3 regions of the Methylosinus sp. sav-2 genome follow, and region 1 is predicted to be linked to each of the others. Evidence: predicted binding sites of a transcription regulator. Region 1 holds the regulator's gene; each other region holds the start of a gene.

Region 1 (7,522 bases):
GCCTCAATTACCAGTCGATCGGCTCGGGCGGCGGCATCAAGCAGATCAAGGCGCGCACCGTGACCTTCGGCGCCTCCGACCAGCCGCTGAAGGCCGAGGAGCTGGAGGCCGCCGGCCTCACCCAATGGCCGCAGGTGATCGGCGGCATCGTGCCGGTCGTCAATCTGGACGGCGTCGCCTCCGGCGATCTCGTCCTCGACGGCAAGACGCTCGGCGCCATCTTCCTCGGCGAGATCAAGAGCTGGGACGACGCCGCGATCAAGAAGCTGAACCCGAAGGCCAAGCTTCCCTCGGCCGCGATCGCCGTCGTGCATCGTTCGGACGGATCGGGCACGACCTTCAACTTCACCAATTACCTGTCCAAGGTCAGCGCGGACTGGAAGGCCAAGGTCGGCGAGAACGCCTCGGTCGAATGGCCGGTCGGCATCGGCGCCAAGGGCAATGAGGGCGTCGCCAACAATGTGGCCAACACCAAGGGCGCCATCGGCTATGTCGAATACGCCTACGCCAAGCAGAACAAGCTGACCTACACCAAGCTCGTCAACAAGGACGGCAAGACCGTCGCGCCGACGACGCCGACCTTCCAGGCCGCGGCCTCCAACGCCGATTGGGCCAATGCGCCGGGCTTCTATCAGATCCTCACCGACCAGCCGGGCGCGCAGTCCTGGCCGATCACCGCCGCCACCTTCATTCTGCTGCCCAAGGCGCCGCAGGATACGGCTGCGGCCGGCGAGGCTCTGAAATTCTTCGGTTGGGCCTTCGCCAAGGGCAATAAGGCGGCCGAGGAGCTGGATTACATCCCGCTGCCGACCAATGTCGTGGCTCTGATCAAGAAGAGCTGGACGGCCAATATCAAGGATGCGAGCGGCAAGCCGCTGGCGTCGATCAACTGACGCATCGATGCGCGCCGGCGAGATCATCCTTGGACGAGATCATCCCTGGAGATATCGCCGGCGCCCCTCGACGCGAGGGGCAGAGGTGGCGGAATGGCGCGAGACGAACCGCCCGAGGACGAGCTTTCCCGCTTCTTTTCGACGCGGAACGCCTCGACGCGGTGAGTTCCCTCGAGACCTGCGCTATGACCTCAGATGAAAAATCCGCCTTCGGGAGCGCGCGATGGACGCCGGCTTCAACCGCCAAACGAGAGACAATAGCGTGTCGGACCTAGCAATCGTAGATGCGACGCCCCGCGCCGCCGAAGTCGACCGCGGGAAAGTTCTCGGCCGCATGGCCTTGTTCGACTTCTTCTTTCATAATTTGACCCGCGCCGCCGCGGTGCTCGTCCTTCTGATTCTCGGCGGCGTGATCTTCTCGCTGATCTATGGCTCGCTGCCGGCGATAAAGGCCTTCGGCCTCGGCTTTTTGACGACGGAATCGTGGAATCCCGTCACCGAGAGATTCGGCGCCGTCGCGCCCGTCTACGGCACTCTGGTGACGTCGACCATCGCCATGGTCATCGCCGTGCCGCTGGGCCTCGGCATCGCCATCTTCCTCACCGAGCTCTGCCCCCATGCGCTGCGCCGGCCGATCGGCGTCGCCATCGAGCTGCTCGCGGGCATCCCGTCGATCATCTACGGCATTTGGGGCCTGTTCGTGCTGGCGCCCTTCCTGCAGCAGCATGTGCAGCCGGCGCTGATCTCGCTCACCGCCGACATTCCCGTGCTGTCGAGCCTCTTCGCCGGCCCGCCCTATGGCATCGGCATGCTGACGGCCGGCTTCATTCTGGCGATCATGGTGCTGCCCTTCATCACCTCCATCTCGCGCGACGTGTTCGACACGGTCCCGCCGGTGCTGAAGGAGGCAGCCTCGGGCGTCGGCTGCACGACATGGGAAGTGATGCGCTATGTCGTCATCCCCTACACGCGCGTCGGCGTCATCGGCGGCGTGATGCTCGGCCTCGGCCGCGCTCTCGGCGAGACGATGGCCGTCACCTTCGTCATCGGCAACGCCCATAAGGTGTCGAGCTCGCTGCTCGCGCCCGGCACGACCATCTCGGCGACGATCGCCAATGAATTCACCGAGGCTGTCGGCGACCTCTACACTTCCGCGCTGATCGAGCTCGGCCTCATCCTCTTCGTCATCACCTTCTTCGTGCTGGCGGCGGCGCGCTTCATGCTGATGCGCATCGAGCAGAAATCGGGAGCCTGACCCTTGTCCCTCTATACCTCCCGCCGCCGCACCAATGTGATCGCCACCACGCTGTGCTGGACCGGCACCGTCTTCGGCCTCGCCTGGCTGGTGCTGATCCTCGGCGCGCTGATCTATGAGGGCGCGCGCGGCCTCTCGCCGGCCGTCTTCACCGAGATGACGCCGCCGCCCGGCGCCACCGGCGGCCTGCTCAACGCCATCGCCGGCTCGCTGGTGATGACGACGATCGGCGTGCTGCTCGGCACTCCGCTCGGAATGCTCGCCGGCACCTATATGGCCGAATATGGCCGCTACTCGAAGCTCAGCACCGTGGTGCGCTTCATCAACGACATTCTGCTCAGCGCGCCCTCCATCGTCGTCGGCCTCTTCGTCTATACGGTGGTGGTGGCGCAGGTCGGGCATTTCTCCGGCATAGCGGGCGCTCTGGCGCTGGGCGTGCTGGTGGTGCCGGTCGTCGTGCGCACCACGGAGGACATGCTGCTGCTGGTGCCGCTGCCGCTGCGCGAGGCGGCGACGGCGCTCGGCCTGCCGCGCTCCCATATGCTGATGCGCGTCGCCTATCGCGCGGCGAAATCCGGCATCGTCACCGGCGTGCTGCTGGCCATTGCGCGCGTCTCCGGCGAGACGGCGCCGCTGCTCTTCACCTCGCTCAACAATCAGTTCTGGAGCACGGATCTCAACGCGCCGGTCTCCAGCCTGCCCGTCGTCATCTTCCAATTCGCGCTCTCGCCCTACAAGGACTGGCAGCAGCTCGCCTGGACCGGCGCTCTGCTCGTCACCATCGCCGTCCTTCTGCTCTCCATCACCGCGCGCGCGCTCAGCAGCCAGGGAAAAAACAAATGACCGCCATGCCGGTTGTCGAAGCCACTATTCCGACGAAAGTCTCGGTTCGCGATCTGGATTTCTATTACGGGTCGTCGAAGGCGCTGAAATCGATCTCGCTGCCGCTCTACACCCATAAGGTGACGGCCTTCATCGGCCCGTCCGGCTGCGGCAAATCGACTCTGCTGCGCATATTGAACCGCATGTACGACCTCTATCCCAAGCAGCGCGCCGAGGGCGAGGTGCTGCTCGACGGCGAGAATATCCTCGACCCGCACATCGATCTCAACCTGCTGCGCTCGCGCGTCGGCATGGTGTTCCAGAAGCCGACGCCCTTCCCCATGTCGATCTACGACAATATCGCCTTCGGCATTCGCCTCTACGAGAAGCTCTCGCGCAGCGAGCTCGACGGGCGCGTCGAGGCGGCGCTGCGCGGCGCGGCGCTGTGGGACGAGGTGCGCGACAAGCTGAATTCGAGCGGCCTCGGCCTCTCGGGCGGCCAGCAGCAGCGCCTGTGCATCGCGCGCACCGTCGCCATTCAGCCGGAGGTGATCCTCTTCGACGAGCCCTGCTCGGCGCTGGACCCCATCTCGACCGCGAAGATCGAGGAGCTCATCGACGAAATGTCGGAGCGCTACACGATCGCCATCGTCACCCACAACATGCAGCAGGCGGCGCGCGTCTCCGATTTCACCGCCTTCATGTATCTCGGCGATCTCGTCGAATTCGGCGAGACCAATAATCTCTTCACCGCGCCGCAGAACAAGAAGACGCAGGACTATATCACCGGCCGCTTCGGCTGAGCGCGCATCGCGCACGAGGACATTGAGACCATGAGCGAACATATCGTCAGCTCCTATGACCGCGACCTCGAAGTGCTCGGCCGCAGAATCGCCGAGATGGGAGGCATCGCCGAGAAAATGCTCGCCGAAGCCATGGATGCGCTCGCCAATTTCGACATTGAGCTCGCCCATCGCGTCGTCGCCACCGATCAGCGCCTCGACGCGCTGCAGCGGGAGATAGAGGAGAACGCCATCCTCACCATCGCGCGGCGGCAGCCGCTCGCCATCGATCTGCGCGAATGCATCGCCGCTATGCGCATCGCCGCCGATCTCGAGCGCGTCGGCGATCTCGCCAAGAGCATCGCCAAGCGCACGGTGAAGATCCTCTCCGAGGCGCGCGTGCCGCGCGCCGTCATCGGCCTCAAGACGATGGCGGAAGTCGCCGCCATACAGCTGAAGGACGTGCTCGACGCCTACGCCCAGCGCGATGTCGAGCGCGCCCGCGCCGTGTGGACCAACGACAGCGAGCTCGATGCGCTGGAAGATTCGGTGTTCCGCGATCTCCTCACCTTCATGATGGAGGACCCGCGCAACATCTCCTTCTGCACGCATCTGCTGTTCTGCTCGAAGAACATAGAGCGCATCGGCGATCACACCACCAATGTCGCCGAGACAATCGTCTATCTCGTCACTGGCGAGGCGATGCCGACCGACCGCCCCAAAGGCAAATCGGCGAGCCTTCCCGCCAGCGCGGAACCGGATGAGCCTACGAAATGAATGAAATCCGCGTCGCCGCTCCGCGCGAGGCGCCGCACGACCGCGCGCCGCGCATACTCGTCGTCGAGGACGACGCGGCGCTGGCGCTGCTGCTCGGCTATAATCTCGAGGCCGAGGGCTTTCTCGTCGAGCATATAGAGCGCGGCGACGAGGCGGAGATCCGTCTCTCCGAATCGCAGCCCGATCTCGTTATTCTCGACTGGATGCTGCCCGGCGTCTCCGGCCTCGAGATCTGCCGACGGCTGCGCGCGCGCGACGACACGCGCAGCATGCCGATCATCATGCTCACCGCGCGCGGCGACGAGAATGAGCGCGTGCGCGGCCTCTCCATCGGCGCCGACGATTATGTGGTGAAGCCCTTCTCGCCGCCGGAGCTGATGGCGCGCGTGCATGCGCTGCTGCGCCGCGCGCGGCCGGAGCGCGTGGCGACGCGGCTCGTCGCCGGCGACATAGACCTCGACCGCGAGACGCGCCGCGTGAAGCGCGGCGGGCGCGAGATTCATCTCGGCCCGACGGAGTTCCGTCTGCTGGAATATCTGATGGAAAAACCCGGCCGCGTCTTCTCGCGCGCGCAATTGCTCGACAGCGTGTGGGGGCTCTCGGCGGAGATCGACGAGCGCACCGTCGACGTGCATGTCGGCCGCCTGCGCAAGGCGATTATCCGCGGCCGCGAGAAGGACCCGATCCGCACCGTGCGCGGCACCGGCTATTCCTTCGACGAGACCTTCGGGAGGAATTGAGGGGCGATGCGAGCCTGAAGGCTCGCGGTCCAGGGGGCGCTTTGGATCGCGAGCCTTCAGGCTCGCTTTTGTCTGCACGCGCTCCCTCTGCCCATCGTCATTGCGAGCGCAGCGAAGCAATCCAGAGCCGTGGGGCGGTCCCTGGATCGCGTCGTCGCTACGCTCCTCGCGATGACGGCGGCGGCGGGCTCGACCTATGAACGCCCCGCCAGCTCCGCCGCGCGATAGCCCGACCTTATCGCGCCCTCGATCGTCGCCGGAAGGCCGGTCGCAGTCCAATCGCCGGCGAGGAAGAGATTGCGCCACCCCGTCACAGCGCCGGGGCGGCGCTGCTGCTGCGCCGGCGTCGCGGCGAAAGTGGCGCGCTTTTCCTTGACGATCTGCCATTGCGGCAGCGCCGCCGGCAGGCCCGTGGCGGCGGCTGCCTCGGCCCATATGCGCTCGGCGAGGCTCTCGCGGGACTCGTCCATCAGCCGATCGGCGCCGCTGATCGTCACCGAGAGCCTGTCCTCGAAAGCGAACAGCCATTCGGTGAGCGAGCCGATCATGCCGAGCAGCGCCGGCTGCCCCGGCGGCGGCGCGATCTTGAAATGCGCATTGACGATGCCGCGGAAATCATCCGGCGCGACGAGGCCCGGAACGAGCTCCTGCGCGGCCCAGGGCGGGACGGCGAGCGCGACGCTGTCATTCTCGCCGAGCGCGATTTTCTCGTCGCCGAAATCGAGCGCTGTGGCGCGCTCTTCGGAAAATTCGATTCCCTTCAGCCGCGCGGCGAAACGCGGCGCGGCGCCGCGCGCGGCGAGAGCGTTCAGCGCCGGCTCGATGAACGCCGTCCCGAGCCCGCGCCGCGCGACCAGCGGACGGCAAGCGGCGCCGCCAGCGGCCAGCGTCTCGCGCAGCACGGCGGCGGCGAGCGCGGCGGAGGAGCAGCGCGGCTCCGTATTGAGCGCGGAGAGCAGCACCGGCCCCCACAGCCGCTCATAGAGCACGCCCGAGCAATTCATCGCCTCGCCGATGGTCGCGCCCTTTTTGGCGAGGAGAATGCCGATCGCGCCGAGATAATCCGCAGGCGCCGTGCCGGGCACGCGGCGATCCGCCACGAAAATCCACCAGGGCAGGCGCGAGGCGTTCGGCCTCATGCGCCAGCGCGTTCCGTCGCGCGTGTCCAAAAAGTCGAAGGCGCATTCCTTCGGCCCGACCAGCTCATCCACCGAGCCGATGCGGCGGGCGTAATCCAGCGCCGTGGCGTTGCCGGAGAGCAGCAGATGATTGCCATTGTCGATGACGAGATCGAGGCTGGAATCATAATAGGACCGGCAGCGCCCGCCCGCCATGCGCGCGGCTTCATAGAGCGCGACGCTGCGGCCCTCGTCGGTCAGACGAATGGCGCAGGAGAGGCCGGCGAGACCCGCGCCGATGATATGCGTCGTTCCGCTCACGTCAGCGCGAATCTCAGCAGGGCCAGCAGGACTTTCGTCCGCGAGGCGGAGACCGGCGCGCGCGGCGGCGCGAAGCCGCGCGCCACCAGACGATCGAGAACCGAGCGATAGGCCGTCGCCATCAGATAGGGCGCCTTCACCGCGCGCTGCGGCGAGACGCGCATCAGCAGCTCCGATTCCGCGTAATGCTTGCGCGCGCGCTCGGCCACTGCAGCGCAGACTTGCTGAAGGCCGGGGTGCGCCAGCACTGCGCCGCGCGAGAAATCGGCGACGCCCGCGGCCTCCAGCGCCTCGCGCGGGAGATAGAGCCGCCCGCGCGCCTCGTCCTCGTCGAGATCGCGCAGAATATTGGTGAGCTGCAAGGCGCGGCCCATGTGATAGGCGAGCATGCGCGCCTTGGTCGGCAGCGCGCCGCCGGCGCTCTCCGCCTCATCGGCGAGGCCGAAGACGCGCACCGACAAGCGCCCCACGGCGCTCGCGACATGATCGCAATAGAGATCGAGCCGATCCCACTCGGGCGCGCGAATGTCCTCGACGACATCCATGGCCATCCCGTCTATGACCGCCTCGAAATCGGCGCGCTCGAGGCCGAAGCGGCGCACCGGCCGCGCCAGATCGGCGCAACGCTTATGCGTGCGGCCGGCGTAGAGCGCATCGAGATCGCGCCGCCAATCGTCGAGCTGGGAGAGGCGTAGGGCGCGGTCGCCCTCCTCGTCCGCAATGTCGTCGACGGCGCGGCAGAAGCCATAGATCGCATACATCGCATCGCGCCGCTCGGGCTCGAGAATGCGCATGGCGAGATAGAAAGAGCTTT
Region 2 (7,522 bases), on a different contig from region 1:
TCAACCATTCGCCAACCTGCCCGAGCGCCGCTTGGCGGCGAGTCGTGACGCGAGGATTATCGCCTCGCATCATGTTCATCTTCAAGTCCTAATGAGAAGGCGGCGACGCCTTCTCGCGAATTTCCGTCTCAGTCGACCGCGATCGACTTGTCCAGTTCCACGCAGGCGGCGGGGTCCACGCGCTCCAGCTCGAAGACGCGGTTCTGACGCGTCAGCTCGAGATAGAGGGACTTCTTCCTCTGGTCCGGGCCACGCCAGCCGCTCACGCCCTCGTCCATGTAGAGCGTGACAGAAGCGCCATCCTCGGCGAGATCGATGGGAAATTCGCCGCCTTCCTCGGCCGAGCCGCCGAGGCCGCCGCGCGCCATGCATTGGGCGGCGGCGTCCTTGCGGAACGAGCGGATGAGGCGGGCGCCGTCGACGTCGCGATTGGCCTCTTCGCTCCAGGCGCAGCCGCCGACGACGTAAAAAGCCTTGCCATGGCCCTTGTGGCGAAGCTCGATGCGCAAATCGCGCGCGTCCTCCGCCGTGGAGGCGAGCTCGCGCTGCAGCGACAGCCGCACGGAGACGACGGTCTGGCCGGGATGCGCGCGCAAATGCGCTTCGTCATAGCGACGGAAGAAGCAGGCCCCGCTCGGCGGGATTTTGTCGATCAGCAGATTTTTGGCGGCGGCGGCGCTCGAAAGAGCGAGAGACAGAGAGACGCATAGCGAGCGCTTCATTTTCCGAACGTCATCCCCCGGCAGGCGCCGGCGCATAGGCTTCACGCATGGAGGCGATCTGTGCGACCTTCTCGGCGAGCGCGCTCCAATCGTCACGCTCGGCGATATGCGCCCAGATCGATTCGACCTCTTCGATCAGCATAGTGCAGGGGACGGGGCGACGGAAATAGGGATGGTCGAGATTGGCGGCCGGCGATGTCTCATGCGCGGCGAGCGCCTCGCGCAGCCCTTGGAATTCCGGCGCGTCATAGGCCGCCGCCTCCGGGCTAGCGGCGGCGCGTTCGCGGCTCGCCATGCCGCCGCGCCAATCGAAGAATGTCTGCTCATAGGGCGCTTGCGTCTTGCCGAGAAACTCCAGCAATCCTTTGGCGAGAGCGGCGTCCTGCTCGGGATCGTCCGCCGGCAGCAGGCCGAAGCGATCGAGCAGAGCGAGCTGGAACTCGCGCTGGAGGACGGCCTGATAGCCGCCGAGAATCTGCTCGGCGCGCTGCAGCCCGACATGCGGCAGAATGGTCTCGGCGAGGCGGGTGAGATTCCAGCCGAGCGCGCCCGGCTGGCGGCCGAAGGAATAGAGCCCACTGTCGTCGAAATAGGCCGCTGTGAATTGCGGATCATAGCGCGGCGCGAAGCGCCACGGCCCATAGTCGAAGCTCTCGCCGGTGACGTTGATATTGTCCGAGTTGAGCACGCCATGGACGAAGCCCGCGGCCATATAGCGCGCGCCGAGCCGCGCCACGCGCGCGCCGACGCGCTCGAGAAAAGCGCCGGCGCGGCTTTCCGACGGCTCGCCGGCCAGCTCGGGAAAATAATTGGCGACGCAATAGTCGATGAGCCGTCCGAGCGCTTCCTGGTCGTCGAGATGGGCGAGGCGCTGAAACGTGCCGATCCGAATATGGGAATGGGAGAGCCGCACCAGCACGCTGGAGCGCGTCGGCGACGGCTCGTCGCCGCGATAGAGCGGCTCGCCGGTCTCGATCAGGCTGAAGCTCTTGGAGGTGTCGACGCCCTGCGCCTCCAGCATCTCCGTGGCGAGAATCTCGCGCATGCCGCCTTTCAACGTGAGCTTGCCGTCGCCCTGGCGCGACCAGGGCGTGCGACCGGAGCCTTTTGTGCCGAGATCGAGCAGTCGGCCGTCCGCGGCGTCGCGCAATTGCGTGAACAGAAAGCCGCGGCCGTCGCCAATGTCCGGATTGTAGGTGCGGAACTGATGGCCGTGATAGCGCAGCGCCAGCGGCTGCGGAAAGCCGCCGGGCAGGGGCTCGAAACGGCCGAGATGGGCGATCCATTCCTCTTCCGTCAGCGTATCCAGACCGACGCGCGCCGCCCAGCGCTGATTGCGATAGCGCAGAATATGCTGCGGAAAGCGGGCGGGCTCGACACGGTCGAAGAAGCCGTCGCCGAGCGTGGCGTGGAGGGTCTCGGCGCGATAGCGCGGGGAAGGGGGCATGGGGTTCTCGGCTCTCGCTTTGGCAGAAGATTCTGCGACCAGAGACGCCCCGAAGCAAGCCGGGCGCCCGCGCGGGCCGAAGCGAGCGTTGCGGCGCCCTATGCGACAAAAAAGGCGGAGAGCATCTCTCCGCCTCGACGCTAGACCGCTTTCGCAAGCTGTTCAGTGCAGGCTGACGCCTTGCCGCAGCTTGTTGATCTCGTCCTTGAGCTGAAGCTTCTTGCGCTTCAATTCGTGGAGCTTCGAATCGTCGTATCGGGGATGGTGCTGAACCTGATCGATCTCTTTCTTGAGCGCCTGATGGCGGCGTTCGAGCTCGACGAGATGGGTCTGTAGCGACATACGGCGCCTCCTTTGGTTGATGACAGAAGGACGACGCCAGTGTGACATGAATTCCAAGGCCTGCAAGGGGCGAAGACGTCGCGGGCCAATGAATTATTTCGCCCAAAGCCGCTGTTCGCGGAAGGAAATCTTAACGCTTGGGGACGCTGGGGCCGGGGTTTTGCGACAGGGCGTGGAAACTGTCGAAGGGCGCTTGCGCCTCGGCCCGACTGCCATTATACGGGCTTCACTCGCGCCGGACGGAGCAAGCATCCGAACGGCGCCGGGGGCGCGTAGCTCAGCGGGAGAGCACTACGTTGACATCGTAGGGGTCACAGGTTCAATCCCTGTCGCGCCCACCATTCTGATCCACCCTACGCTCGATCCATTCCGCCGCCCGATGACGAAAATCGCATCGGGCGAAATTTTTTGTCGGTCACGCGACGTCTCGTTCCTTGCCTAGCCTCGCCGCGCCGATATTCGGCGGGCTTTCTATTTCAATTCGACGTTCTGCGGCCTATATCATCGAAATTGAGCTTGTTACTCGAGCCGAATCTGTCGCCGAGGGAAGTCGCTGATTGCCTTCGAATTCGATATCGGCTCCAATAGAAAAAGATTCGACCGAGGAGGGAAAGGCCATGTCCGAAGCCGAAGACAAAGCGCTCGTCGCGCAGATACTCTCTTCCTATCTTTCGAATAATACTGTTGCGCCTCTCGACCTTCCTTCTGTCATCGCAGCTGTGAAAAAAGCCTTCGGCGGCGCCGACGCCGAGACGTCGAATGCAACGGACGGCGAGGCCAAGCAGTGGCGGCCTGCCGTTCCGGTGAAGAAATCCGTCACAGCGGATGCGATTACTTGCCTTTGTTGTGGTGAGCCGTTCAAATCCTTGAAGCGTCATCTTCAGGCCGAGCACAAGCTGACGCCGGATGATTATCGCGCCGCATTCGATCTAAAGAGCGATTATCCGATCGTCGCGCCCAATTACGCTGCGCAGCGCTCGGCTCTGGCCAAATCGCTCGGCCTCGGCCGCAAGCCGGCGGCGAAGACCGTTTCCGCCGCGAAGAAGCGCGGCGCGCCGCTGCGCAAGGCCGCCGCCGAGGCCTGACGGCGAGGTCTGACGGAAAGCCGCGCCGCGGGTGAGCTCGTCCGCCGGCGCGTCTCACTCGGCGTGATAGGCGTCGAAGGCGCCTCCGCCCGCATAGGGCGAATAGGCGTAGGGGCCATATTTGCGCGCCTTCGCCTCGATCACCAGATTGAGCGCGACGCCCGCTATTCTGCCGCGATCGGGAAGCCGCTCGATCGCATGAGCGACGGTTTCGCGCGGCGTCGCCGCCCAGCGAATGACGACGACAGTCTTATCGACGAGTCCGGCGATGAGAATCGGATCGACGACGGGGCCGATCGGCGGCGTGTCGACGATGACGAGATCGAAGCTCCCGCGCACCGCGGCCATGAGCGTTTTCATCTTCTCGGAGGCGAGCAGATCGGCGGGCGCCTGTATCTCGCCGCCGGCCGGAAGAACCCATAGTCCCCGCTTCTCTTCGAAGAAGATCGCGGCTCCCGGGCTCGCGGAGCCGATGAGCAGATCGACGAGGCCGGGCCTCTCCTCGGCGAGGAAGAGCTTGGATGCGGCGCGGCGGCGCAGATCGGCGTCGATCAGCAGCGTGCGCAGGCCCGATTGCGCGGCGGAGGCGGCGATCGCCGCGGCGATCGTCGTCGTTCCTTCGCCGGGGACGGCGGAGGCGAGCTGAATCAGCTTGGGGGGATCGTCCACATCGCTCATGGCGATGGCGCTGCGCAGCGCGCGGAGCCCCTCGCTGGCGCGCGACAGAGGTTTTGCGCGCACGAGATCGACGAGGGCGGGGGCGCTCGAGGCGATTTTGGGAATGGAGCCGAGCAGAGGCAGACCGAGCGTCGTCTCGATCTGCGCCATCGTCGTGAAGCCCGTGTCCGCCAATTCGCAGGCATAGGCGACGCCGAGCCCGAAGAGGGCGCCGAGCGCCAGCGCGATCAGCAGCGTCTGCTCGGCGTCGGGCCAGGACGGGGCGTTCGGCGTGAGCGCAGGCGATATGATTCGTGCGTCGCGCGGCTCGAATTTGGCTTGCTGCTCGACTAGGCGCGCGCGGCGCATCGTCTCATCGAGAAGCTTGCGATCGGCCGCGGCGGCGCGCTCCAGCTCGTTGAGCCGGGCGAGCCGCTCCTTGCCGCGATCCTCGGACTCGGAAATCTCGCGAAGCGCCGTATCCGCGGCCTCGCTGTTTTTTTCTGCGAGCTCCAGCTCCTGGCGCACGCCGGCCGCGAGGCGGCGCCGCTCGGCGTCCGTGGCGCGGGCGGTGTCGGCGATCTCGGCGCGCAGCGCGATCACGGAGGGATGCGCCGCCGTGTAGCGGGCGCGCAGCTCCGCCTCGCGGCGGGAGAGCTGGTCGGCGCGCTGGCGAAGCTCGTCGAGCGCTCCGCCGAGGCCCGGCAGCTCGGCGGCGGCGCCGCCACGGCTCTCGATCCGCTGCAGCAGCTCGAGCCGGGCCTTGCGCTCCGCCGTCTCCGCCCGCGCCACGGCCGCGCGCTGCGCAATGGCGGTCTGCTGCTTCGCCGGCGCGGAAGGGCCGGCGGCGGCGCGAAACTGCGCCAGCGCCTCCTCGGATGCGCGCGATTGCCGTTGCAGCGCCACGAGCCGCTCGGCGAGCCAAGCGGAGGCGCGCCGCGCCGCCTCGAGCCGCGTGTCCAGCCTGTCGACCACGAAAGCGTCGGCGATCGCGTCGGCGAGACGCGCCGCTTTCGCCGGATCGGTCGAGGTGACGACGATCTTTATCACCGGCGAGTAGCGCAGCTGGGCGACGGAGAGAGCATTCCGCAAGCGGTCGAGCGCCGCGGCGCCGAATTCGAGATCGTCGGCCAGCCTTTCCCGCTCCACGACGCGCCGCAGCAGCGCCGCCGATCTTATGACCGCTATGTCGCTCTTCATCGTCTGCCGGTTGATCGGCGCATGCGCCAAGATCGCATCGGCGCCGATCGAACGATCCGGCCGCATCTCGATCAGCAATTGCGCGGAGGCGGTGTAGCGCGGCGTCGCCATGACCAGGAAGGCCGCGCCGGCGAGCAGGGCGAGCATTGTCGCGCCGAGCAGCGGCGGCCAGCGCCGGCGGAGGAATTGCGCAGCGGCGCGGAGCTTGCGGCTGCGCGCGTCGAGCCAGAACGCCGTCGTCGAGCGCTCGCGCATCGCTCGCGGCGCGGTCAGAAGCGGTCCGCGAACAGCATGCGGCGGCTGTCGCCCTCGAGCACGAGAGCGGTGAGCACCGAGGTCGCGAAAGCTCCCGTGTCGACATTGATGCGATTGGGCTGAATGTCCGGCTCGGAGACGGGCGTATGGCCGTGGACGATCACTTTCCCCCATCCGCCCTCGAAGCTCAGAAACTCCTCGCGGATCCAGAGCAGATCTTCGGCCTTCTGCTGGGCGAGCGGCACGCCGGGCTTCACGCCCGCATGGCAGAAGAAATAATCTCCGAAGTTCGCCGTCAGCGTCGTCTCCAGCATGAATTGCAGATGGTGATCCGGAAGCCGCGCCGTCAGCGCGCGGCGCGCCTCCTCGTAATTGCGGCCGCGCATGACGGAGGAGACGTCCACCCCATAGGAATGCAGCGTCTCCACGCCTCCGAACTTGCGCCAGCCCTCGAGCACGGATTCGTCCTCGAGGAAGCGCAGAAATATCTCCTCGTGATTGCCGCGCAGCGCGATGAAGGGCGTCGGAAAATCGCGTCGGCTCAGCCATTCGACCACGGTCGAGGATTGCAGCCCGCGATCGACATAGTCGCCGAGGAAGATCGTCAGCGTCTCCGCCGGCGCAGTGTCGAGCTCCGCCTCGATCCGCCGCGCGAGCGTGTCGAGCAGATCGGCGCGGCCGTGAATGTCGCCGACCGCATAGATGCGCAAATTGGGAGGAAGGACGGTCGGAAGCCCGGTCTGCAAAGCCTGAAATTGCGTCAATCTCGAAATCGTCATCTCACTGGCCCGGTCCCCGTCGCGCCCCGAGTTTTGACGTGACGGATCGCAAGTCTAGAGCATATCGCCCGCCGACGAAATCGCGAGAGGCCGCGTTTCGTCGCGCTTTTATGCGCGCGCGGAATCGAGCGAGCCCCATTGTTGACATATTATCTCGCCTATGCTCAAGATCGAGCATCCCGCTTTTAGTGGTAAATCACTGTTTGCGCTGGGAATATTTTCAATATGAGGGTAGCGTCGCCGGCATCTAGGGATCGAATTGCCTTTCGTCTCCAGCTGGCCGACATCGGCTGGGCGACGGCTGCGCCTTTCATCGCCCTCGCCCTGCGCGACCCTCAGCTGCTCGAGGCCGGCGATCTCGCGCACGACCTGCCCGCGCCTTATCGCTACGCCTTCCTATCCATCGCCTGCACGCTGCTGGTCATGTGGGGTTTCCGCCTCAGCGACCGCATGGGGCAGTTTTTCTCGCTGCGCGACGCTGTCGATGTCTGCGTCGCCTCGGCCTGCGCGGTCGCCTCGAGCAGCGTCGTTCTGTTCACGCTCACGCGGCTCGAGGGCGTGCCGCGCTCCACGCCGCTGATCTATGTCCTCGTGCTCGCCGCCGGCCTCATCGCGATCCGGGGGATGACGCGCCTGCATCACCGGGAGGTCTGGCGCAGGGAGCTCGAGACCGACATCGCCGATCCGTCGGTGGCGTTGCGGCGCGTGATCCTGATCGGCGTCGATCGCTTCGCCTCTGTGGCGATCAAGCTCATCGACTATCAGCTGCCGCGGACGACGCAGATCGTCGCCGCGTTGGACGCGCGGCCTTCCTTCGTGGGGCGCAAGGTCGGCGGCGTCTCGATCGTCGCTCTACCGCAGGACATTGGCGCGGTGCTCGACGAATATGCCGAGCATGGCGTCGAGATCGACGAAGTGTGGCTCGCCGATGATAAGGAGGCCTTGCCGGCCGAGCTGCTGAAGGATGTCGCCGCGCAATGCGACGCGCGCGGCCGCGATTGCGTCCCCATTGCGGAAGCGCTCAATCTCGCCCCG
Region 3 (7,522 bases), on a different contig from region 1:
GGATTTGAGCTGGCTGCCCCCCGTCGCCAAGACGGAAGGAACGGGCGACAACACGCCCGACAAGGCCACGCGCCATATCACGCTGAAGAATGGCGGCGAGATCGACGAGCTGCTCACCAAATATGACGCCAAGGACTTCTCGCTCGCCTATCGCATCGAGAAGGTGGATGTGAAGATCCTGCCGGTGAACAATTACTCCTCGACGATCACGATAAAGCCGCAGGGCGACAAGAGCGTCGTCGAATGGCGCGGCGCCTTCTACCGCGGCTTCCCGAACAACGATCCGCCGCCGGAGCTCTCCGACGAGGCCGCGCTGAAGGCGGTGGGCGATCTCTACAAGGCCGGCCTCGCCTCGCTGAAGGCCAAGGTCGAAGGCAAATGATCTCTGCATCCTGGGGCAGGGCGGCGCGCGCCGCCCTTCTCGGGCTCGCTCTCGCCTCGCCCGCGGGAGCGGACGAGGCTTTCGTCACCAATCAGGGCAGCGGCGATCTCACCATCGTCGATCTTTCGACCATGGTGCCCGTCGCGACTCTGCCGATCGGCGGCAAGCCGGCCGGCGTCGCGGTCTCGGCTGATGGCGCGCGCGCCTATGTGACGAGCCCGGAGGGCAAATATCTCTCCGTCGTCGACACGCGCGAGCGTCGCGTCCTGCGCAAGATTCCGCTGGAGGGCGGTCCGCTCGGCCTCGCCGTCGCACCGGATGGCAAGCGCGTCTATGTCGCCGACATGTATGAGCAGCGGCTCTTTGCGGTCGATCCGGAAGCGGGCGTCGTCGCCACGGCGAAAGTCGGCGTCACGCCCTCCGGCGTCGCGGTGACGCCGGACGGCAAGACGATCCTCGTGGCGATTCGCGACGCCAATAAAATCGCCTTCGTCGATGCGGCGTCCTTCGAGAAGCTCGGCGAGCTCGATGTCGGCCGTCATCCCTTCGGCGTCACCATCGACGCCAAGGGCGAGCGCGCCTACACCGCCAATGTCGAATCGGATGATGTCAGCGTCGTCGATCTTTCGAGCCGGCGCGTCATCGCCACGGTGAAGGTCGGCAAGCGGCCCTATTGCGTGGCGCTGGCGCAGGGCAGGGGCTTCGTCACCGATCAATATGCCGAATCGGTCAGCGTCTTCGATCTCTCGACATTCGCGTCGGTGTCGCAGGTGAAGGTCGGCGAATATCCGGAAGGCATAGGGGCGAGCCGCGACGGCAAGACGATCTATGTCGCCAATTGGTTCACCAATGAGTTCTGGTCGATCGCCGCCGACAGCCTGAAGGTGATCGCCAAGGCCAAGACCGGCGACGGCCCGCGCGCCTTCGGCGCTTTTATCCGCGCGATGAATTGATGTGCTCCGGCCGCACGCCGAGGCCGATCAGCCGCGCCGGCAATTGCCGTAGCGCCGGGAAAATATCCAAAAGCCGCAAGGCCAGCGGCGGCTCGAAGGGCTGGTCTGCGGCGAGCACGTTGCGGATCACGCGATTCTGAATGAAGAGCTGCAGCCGTTGCGTCAACCGCGCCGGAAGCTCGCGGCGCTTCTGCACGGCGCCGACATCCGCGTCGCGCAGCGTCCCATCGCGCAGCTTTTCGGCGAGGAGATTGGCGGTCGCCACAGCGTCCTGAATCGCGAGATTGATTCCAACGCCGCCGATCGGCGACATCGCATGGGCCGCGTCGCCGATGCAGAGCAGGCCCGGCCGGCTCCAATTCTTCAGCCGATCGACCTGAACGGTCAGCAGATTCACATCCTCCCAATCGCGCAAATCCTCGACGCGATCCTCCAGAAAGGGAACGCTGTCGGCGAGGGCGCGGCGAAGCTCGTCGATCGGTCGGCTCCGCAGCGCCTGCGCGCCGCCTTTTGGAATCACATAGCCGATCTGCCAATAGGAGCCGCGCTCGATCATCGCCACCATGCGGCCCGGCGCGATGCGGCCGAAAGTTTCTTCCGGATCATCCGCCTTGCGCCGCAGCTCGAGCCACAGCACATCCATGGGCGCGCCCAATTCCTCGACCGCGAGGCCCGCCGATTCGCGCATCCGCGACGTCCGCCCATCCGCGGCGATGGTGAGATCGGCTCTGATCTCGAGCGGTCCCTCCGGCCCCTCGGCGCGCAGGCCGACGATGCGGCCGTCCTCCTCGAGGAGTCCCTCTGCTGCGGTCTTCATCGACAGGCGGAAGTTCGGCAGCTTCTTCGCCTCGCCGGCGATGAAGTCCAAAAAGTCCCATTGCGGCATGAAGGCGACGAATTTGCACAAGGTCGGCAGGTGGCGGAAGTCGGCGACGACGAATTTGCGGTCTCCCAAAACCGCGGAGAGCTGAAACGCCTTGCGATGCGGCAGCTTCAGAAATTTCTCGAGCAGGCCGAGCTCGAACATCAGCTGAAGCGTGGAAGGATGAATCGTGTCGCCGCGGAAATCGCGCAGGAAATCCGCGTGCTTCTCGAGGACGATCGTCTCGACGCCGGCGCGGGCGAGCAGAAAGCCCACCATCAGCCCCGCCGGGCCGCCGCCGACCACGCAGCATCTCGTGGAGATCGTCTGCGTCATCGGCCGCTCCTGTGCGAATAGGCCGCGCGCGGCCGCTGCCGACCTTTATGGTCAGTTCAGCAGCGGTTTTCCATTCGCATCCTTCACATTGGCCGCCCAGCTCTTGCGAATCAGCGTCACCACGGAGGCTGGCATGGGCTCGAAATCCAGCTCCTCGGCCGCCGCGGCGCCCTTGGAGAAAGCCCAGTCGAAGAATTTCAGCGCTTCCAGCGCCGCGGCCGCATCCTGCGGCTGCTTCGGCAGCAGAATGAAGGTCGCCGCCGCGATCGGCCAGGAGCCCGCGCCCGGCTGCTCGGTCAGCAGATGGAAAAAGCCCGGCGCGCCGGCCCAATCGGCATTGGCGGCGGCGGCCTCGAAGCTCTCCTTGCCCGGCGCGACGATCTTGCCGTCGCGATTCACCAGGCTGACGGCGGCGAGCTTATTCTGCTTGGCGTAGGCGAATTCGACATAGCCGATCGCGCCTTTGGCGGTGGCGACATTATTGGCGACGCCCTCATTGCCCTTGGCGCCGAGGCCGAGCGGCCATTCCACAGCCACGTTCTCGCCCACCTTCGCCTTCCAATCGGCGGAGACGCGGGAGAGATAGTGGGTGAAGCAGAAAGTCGTGCCCGATCCGTCCGAGCGGTGCACGACGACGATCGACGTCGCCGGCAGAGCGATCTTCGGGTTCAGCGCGTGGATCGCCGGATCGTTCCAGAGCTTGATTTCGCCGATAAAAATGCGCGCGAGCGTGGTCCCGTCGAGGACCAGCTCATTGGAGCCGACCCCGTCCAGATTGACGACGGGGGTGACGCCGCCCACCACTTGCGGCCATTGGATGAGCCCGGCTGCGTCGAGCTCCTTGGCGCTCAGCGGCTGGTCCGAGGCGCCGAAAGTGACTGTCCGCGCCTTGATCTGGCGGATGCCGCCGCCCGAGCCGATCGATTGATAATTGACGCGATTGCCGGTTTCTTTCGAATAGCTCTGCGCCCATTTGGCGTAGATGGGCAGGGGAAAAGTCGCGCCGGCGCCGGAAATATCGAGGGCGCGCGCGCTCCCCACTGAAAGGATCGCCGCCAGAGCGGCGTGAAGAATGAGCCTCGAGGCTTTGGAAATCATGCGGCCGTCCCTTGGAATTTCGACGCGTGGCTCTTGTCCACGAGAGCTGGAAGCCAATGGTTTCAGCTCTCTGCGGCGCGCCTTGGCGGCGCGACGGCTGTCGTTTTTCTGTCACATGCCTCCTTTTCTACGACTTCGCGCCAAAAGCAAAGCCCACGCAGCGGAAGTGGCGCGCCCGACTGGACATTGCGCTGTCTTGACGCAATAAGGGGCCACGCAAACATTCTTGGACGCTTCCGACATGTCCTACATCATTCGCTTCTTCACTTGGTGGAACCGGGCGACGCTCAGCACGGGCCTGTGGACGCTGCTCTATGGCGAGCGCGTCGGGACGGATGAGTTCGGCAATGTCTATTACCGCCGCCGCGGCGGCAAGAAGGACAAGGCGCTCGGCTTCGAGCGCCGCTGGGTCATCTATAAGGGCTATGCCGAGGGCTCGGCGACGCCGCCCGGCTGGTACGGCTGGCTGCACCACACGGTCGACACGCCGCCGACGCAGGAGAAATACGAGCCGAAGGAATGGGAGCTGACCTATCGCCCCAATCTGACCGGCACCTCCGCCGCCTATCATCCGCCGGGCTCGATCCTGGCCGAGGGCCGCCGCGCTCCCGCCGGCGGCGACTATCAGGCCTGGACCCCCGAGGCTTGAGGCGAGACGGTCGCGGCCCTGTCCGCGACCATCGATCCGCCACGCTCTTCCTATTCAACGACGGCGCATGAGGCGCGGGCGGCTGGCCCGAGCCAGAGATCGGAAACGAGAGCCGATATGATCTCCCGCTGCTTCCGCCTGCGTTTCGCTCTTTCGGGAGCCGCCTTCCTCGTCGGCCTCGGCGCGGCGGCCGCGGATCCCATACGCAATCCCACCGCCATTTTCGCCGGGCTCGACAAGACGACAGGCCGGATCATCAATTTCGACGTCGCCATAGACGAGACCGTGCAATTCGGCTCGCTTCAGGTGACGCCGCGCGTCTGCAACACGCGTCCGCAGACCGAGGCTCCGCAGACCACGAGCTTCGTCGAGGTCGACGAGCAGGACACGGGGAAGAACGACGCCAAGCGGATTTTCTCCGGCTGGATGTTCGCAGCGAGCCCAGGCCTGCATGGCGTCGAGCACCCGGTCTATGACGTTTGGCTGGTCGATTGCCGCGGCGGCAAGGAGATCGTTCAGGCGCCGGCGGCCGATCCTGCGGCGGCGGCCACTGCCGTCCCTGCGCCGGAGAAGAAGCGCTCCCGCTCTCGCAAGGTCGAGCCGGTCGCGCCCGTTCCGGTCGAGGCCGCGCCGATCGGCCCGCGCGATTCGGTTCCGCCAGAGGCCGCGAAGGCCCCGGAGAGCGCCGAGCCAGCGGCCGCGGCTCCGGCCGAAAAGCCCAAGAAGAAGAAAAAGAAGCAGCCCGCGCAGGAGCCGGCGCCCGCTACGGCGCCTTCGCCTTTTCCGTTCTGAGCTGTGGCTCCGGCCGCAGAATCGCGACGATCTCGCGGCCGGGAACGGGCGCGTCGTCCGGCCAGGCGGCGAAACGGGCAGGGACCGACAAAGACTGCTCCAGCAGAGCATGATAGGCGTCGCGGCTGACCTCTATCGCGCCGAGCGAGGCGAGATGCGTGGTCATGAATTGCGTGTCGAGCAGGCGGAAGCCGCCTTTGACGAGCCGCGCGACGAGGTGCGCCAGCGCCACTTTGGAGGCGTCGGTCTCGAGGTGGAACATGCTCTCGCCGAAAAAGGCGGCGCGCATAGAGACGCCATAGAGGCCGCCGACCAGTCTTCCATCCCGCCAGCATTCGACCGTATGGGCGAAGCCCATGTCGAACAGCTTGCGATAGAGCCGCTTGATCTCGGAATTGATCCAAGTGTTCTCGCGCTTGGGCGCGGAGGCCGCGCAAGCCGCGATCACGGCGTCGAAATCCGTATCGACCCGCACCTCGAAACGATCCGATCGGATCGTCTTGGCGAGCGAATGTGAGACCTTGAACGCATCCAGCGGGAAAATGGCGCGCTCCTGGGGGTCGACCCAGAAGAGCTGCTCCTCTTCGGCGCTTTCCGCCATTGGGAAAAGGCCGATCGAATAGGCCCGCAGCAAAATCTGCGGCGTGATGGCGTAATCTGCGGAGGAAGGGCGCGACATTTCGCAGATTGTAGCGCAATGCGCGCCGGAATCGAGAGCGTTCGTCGCCCGGGCGTGGCTCGAGCCGCCGAAAGGGTGAACGGGGCGGGGCGCGCCGAGCGAGACTAGGTGGAAACACGTTCTACAGAGCGCCTTCGGCGCTCGGGAGGGGAGAGCAGCTCCTCGCGTCTCACCCCACCCCGGCTCGATATCGCCGGCCGACCCTCCCCCTGAAGGGGAGGGTAGAATGGCCGCTCAGCCTTCGCCGATCACCTCGAGGAAGCTATGCGCGTCCTCCTTGCGCTCGAAGACATGCGGGGCGATGCCGCGCTTGCTCAGCGCTTCCTTGAGCTTCAAGCGCAGGAAGGCGCTGGTCGTGTAGCGCGTCGTCGTCACATAATAATTCTCGAGCATATATTGGATCATCTCCGCATAGTAATCGTAGAGATGCTCGCTGATGCGGAAGTTGTCGAGATTGACGACCTGATTGACGCGCTTGCCGATCTTCTGGCAGGCGTCGATCAGCATCTTGCGCAGATCGTCGATGTCGCGCTTGGAGCGCGCGCTCCAGCCCTCGAGATTGAGGAACTGAATATTGCGATCGGCGTCATAGCTCACGCGATCCTGCAGATCGAGATTGAGCAGATCGGAGATCAGGCCCATCGGCTCGTCGACGAAGATGCGCTTGTCCATCAAGATCGGATGCTTGACGATGGGCTTGAAGTCCATATGCGGAAGAATATCCCGCTCTATGTCTATGCCCGGCGCGATCTCGATCAGCTCGAGACCCTCCTTCGTCAGCTGGAAGACGCAGCGCTCGGTGACATAGATCACCGGCTGCTCGCGCTTTTGCGCATATTTGCCGCTGAACGTCACCTGTTCGACGAATTTCAGGAATTTGCGGGCGCGGCCCTCTTTGAGGATTTTCACCTCGCCGTCCTGAATCGCAATGTCGAGCCCGCCGGCGGTGAATGTGCCAGCGAAGACGACGCTGCGCGCGTTCTGGCTGATGTTGATGAAGCCGCCGCAGCCGTTGAGGCGTCCGCCGAAGCGGCTGGTGTTCACATTGCCCTGCTCGTCGCATTCGGCCATGCCGAGGCAGGTCATGTCGAGACCGCCGCCGTCATAGAAGTCGAATTGCGTGTTCTGATCGATGATCGAATCGGCGTTGGTGGCGGAGCCGAAGGAGGAGCCCGAGGCGAGCACGCCGCCGATGGCGCCGGCTTCCGTCGTCAAAGTGATGAAGGGGGTGAGCTTCTCTTCATTGGCGACGGCGGCTATGCCCTCCGGCGCGCCGACGCCGAGATTGACGACGCCGTTGGGGGGCAGCTCGAAGGCGGCGCGGCGCGCGATGATCTTGCGCGCGTCGAGCGTCATTTTCGCCATGCTCTCGACCGGAACGCGAATCTCGCCGGCCAGCGCCGGATTATAGATGATCCCGTAATTCATACGGTGCAGCTCGGGCTGATCGGCGACGACCACGCAATCCACCAGAATGCCCGGAACCTTCACGTCCTTGGGCCGGATGGAGCCGGCCTCGACGATGCGCTCGACCTGCGCGATGACGATGCCGCCATTATTATGCGCGGCCATCGCCTGGGCGAGCACGTCGAGCGTCAGCGCCTCCTTCTCCATGCTGATATTGCCGGAGGGGTCGGCGCTGGTGCCGCGGATGAAGGCCACGTCGATCTTCGTCGCCGTATAGAACAGCCATTCCTCGTCGTCGATGACGACATGCTTGACGATCTCTTCCGTCGTCACTTCGTTGACGCGGCCGCCGCCGAAGCGCGGA

Evidence for each region. Region 1 encodes PhoB, which activates phosphate uptake and scavenging genes when phosphate is short. Its sites were predicted from a motif close to TGTCATNNANCTGTCAT; they were not measured.
Region 2: EDE12_RS12305 (DUF465 domain-containing protein) is a predicted target of PhoB. The motif match lies at 2,531-2,547, and genes of this name have one in related genera.
Region 3: pstS (phosphate ABC transporter substrate-binding protein PstS) is a predicted target of PhoB. The motif match lies at 3,730-3,746, and genes of this name have one in related genera.

What each region holds. Positions count from the first base shown of each region.
Region 1 covers NZ_SOEJ01000001.1:261,227-268,748, forward strand. The annotation lists gene pstS (phosphate ABC transporter substrate-binding protein PstS) at 1-893, shown strand, start outside; gene pstC (phosphate ABC transporter permease subunit PstC) at 1,228-2,148, shown strand; gene pstA (phosphate ABC transporter permease PstA) at 2,152-2,991, shown strand; gene pstB (phosphate ABC transporter ATP-binding protein PstB) at 2,988-3,773, shown strand; gene phoU (phosphate signaling complex protein PhoU) at 3,804-4,529, shown strand; gene phoB (phosphate regulon transcriptional regulator PhoB) at 4,526-5,269, shown strand; gene hpnE (hydroxysqualene dehydroxylase HpnE) at 5,464-6,708, opposite strand; gene hpnD (presqualene diphosphate synthase HpnD) at 6,705-7,522, opposite strand, start outside.
Region 2 covers NZ_SOEJ01000006.1:69,544-77,065, forward strand. The annotation lists gene EDE12_RS12290 (DUF465 domain-containing protein) at 1-8, opposite strand, end outside; gene EDE12_RS12295 (hypothetical protein) at 129-722, opposite strand; gene EDE12_RS12300 (protein adenylyltransferase SelO) at 733-2,169, opposite strand; gene EDE12_RS12305 (DUF465 domain-containing protein) at 2,332-2,511, opposite strand; tRNA gene EDE12_RS12310 (tRNA-Val) at 2,778-2,852, shown strand; gene EDE12_RS12315 (MucR family transcriptional regulator) at 3,129-3,596, shown strand; gene EDE12_RS12320 (polysaccharide biosynthesis tyrosine autokinase) at 3,651-5,708, opposite strand; gene EDE12_RS12325 (metallophosphoesterase family protein) at 5,723-6,472, opposite strand; gene EDE12_RS12330 (sugar transferase) at 6,713-7,522, shown strand, end outside.
Region 3 covers NZ_SOEJ01000007.1:47,408-54,929, reverse strand. The annotation lists gene EDE12_RS13220 (SRPBCC family protein) at 1-382, shown strand, start outside; gene EDE12_RS13215 (hypothetical protein) at 379-1,335, shown strand; gene EDE12_RS13210 (FAD-dependent oxidoreductase) at 1,316-2,533, opposite strand; gene pstS (phosphate ABC transporter substrate-binding protein PstS) at 2,585-3,631, opposite strand; gene EDE12_RS13200 (NADH:ubiquinone oxidoreductase subunit NDUFA12) at 3,873-4,280, shown strand; gene EDE12_RS13195 (DUF2155 domain-containing protein) at 4,398-5,072, shown strand; gene aat (leucyl/phenylalanyl-tRNA--protein transferase) at 5,044-5,751, opposite strand; gene EDE12_RS13185 (malonate decarboxylase subunit alpha) at 5,986-7,522, opposite strand, start outside.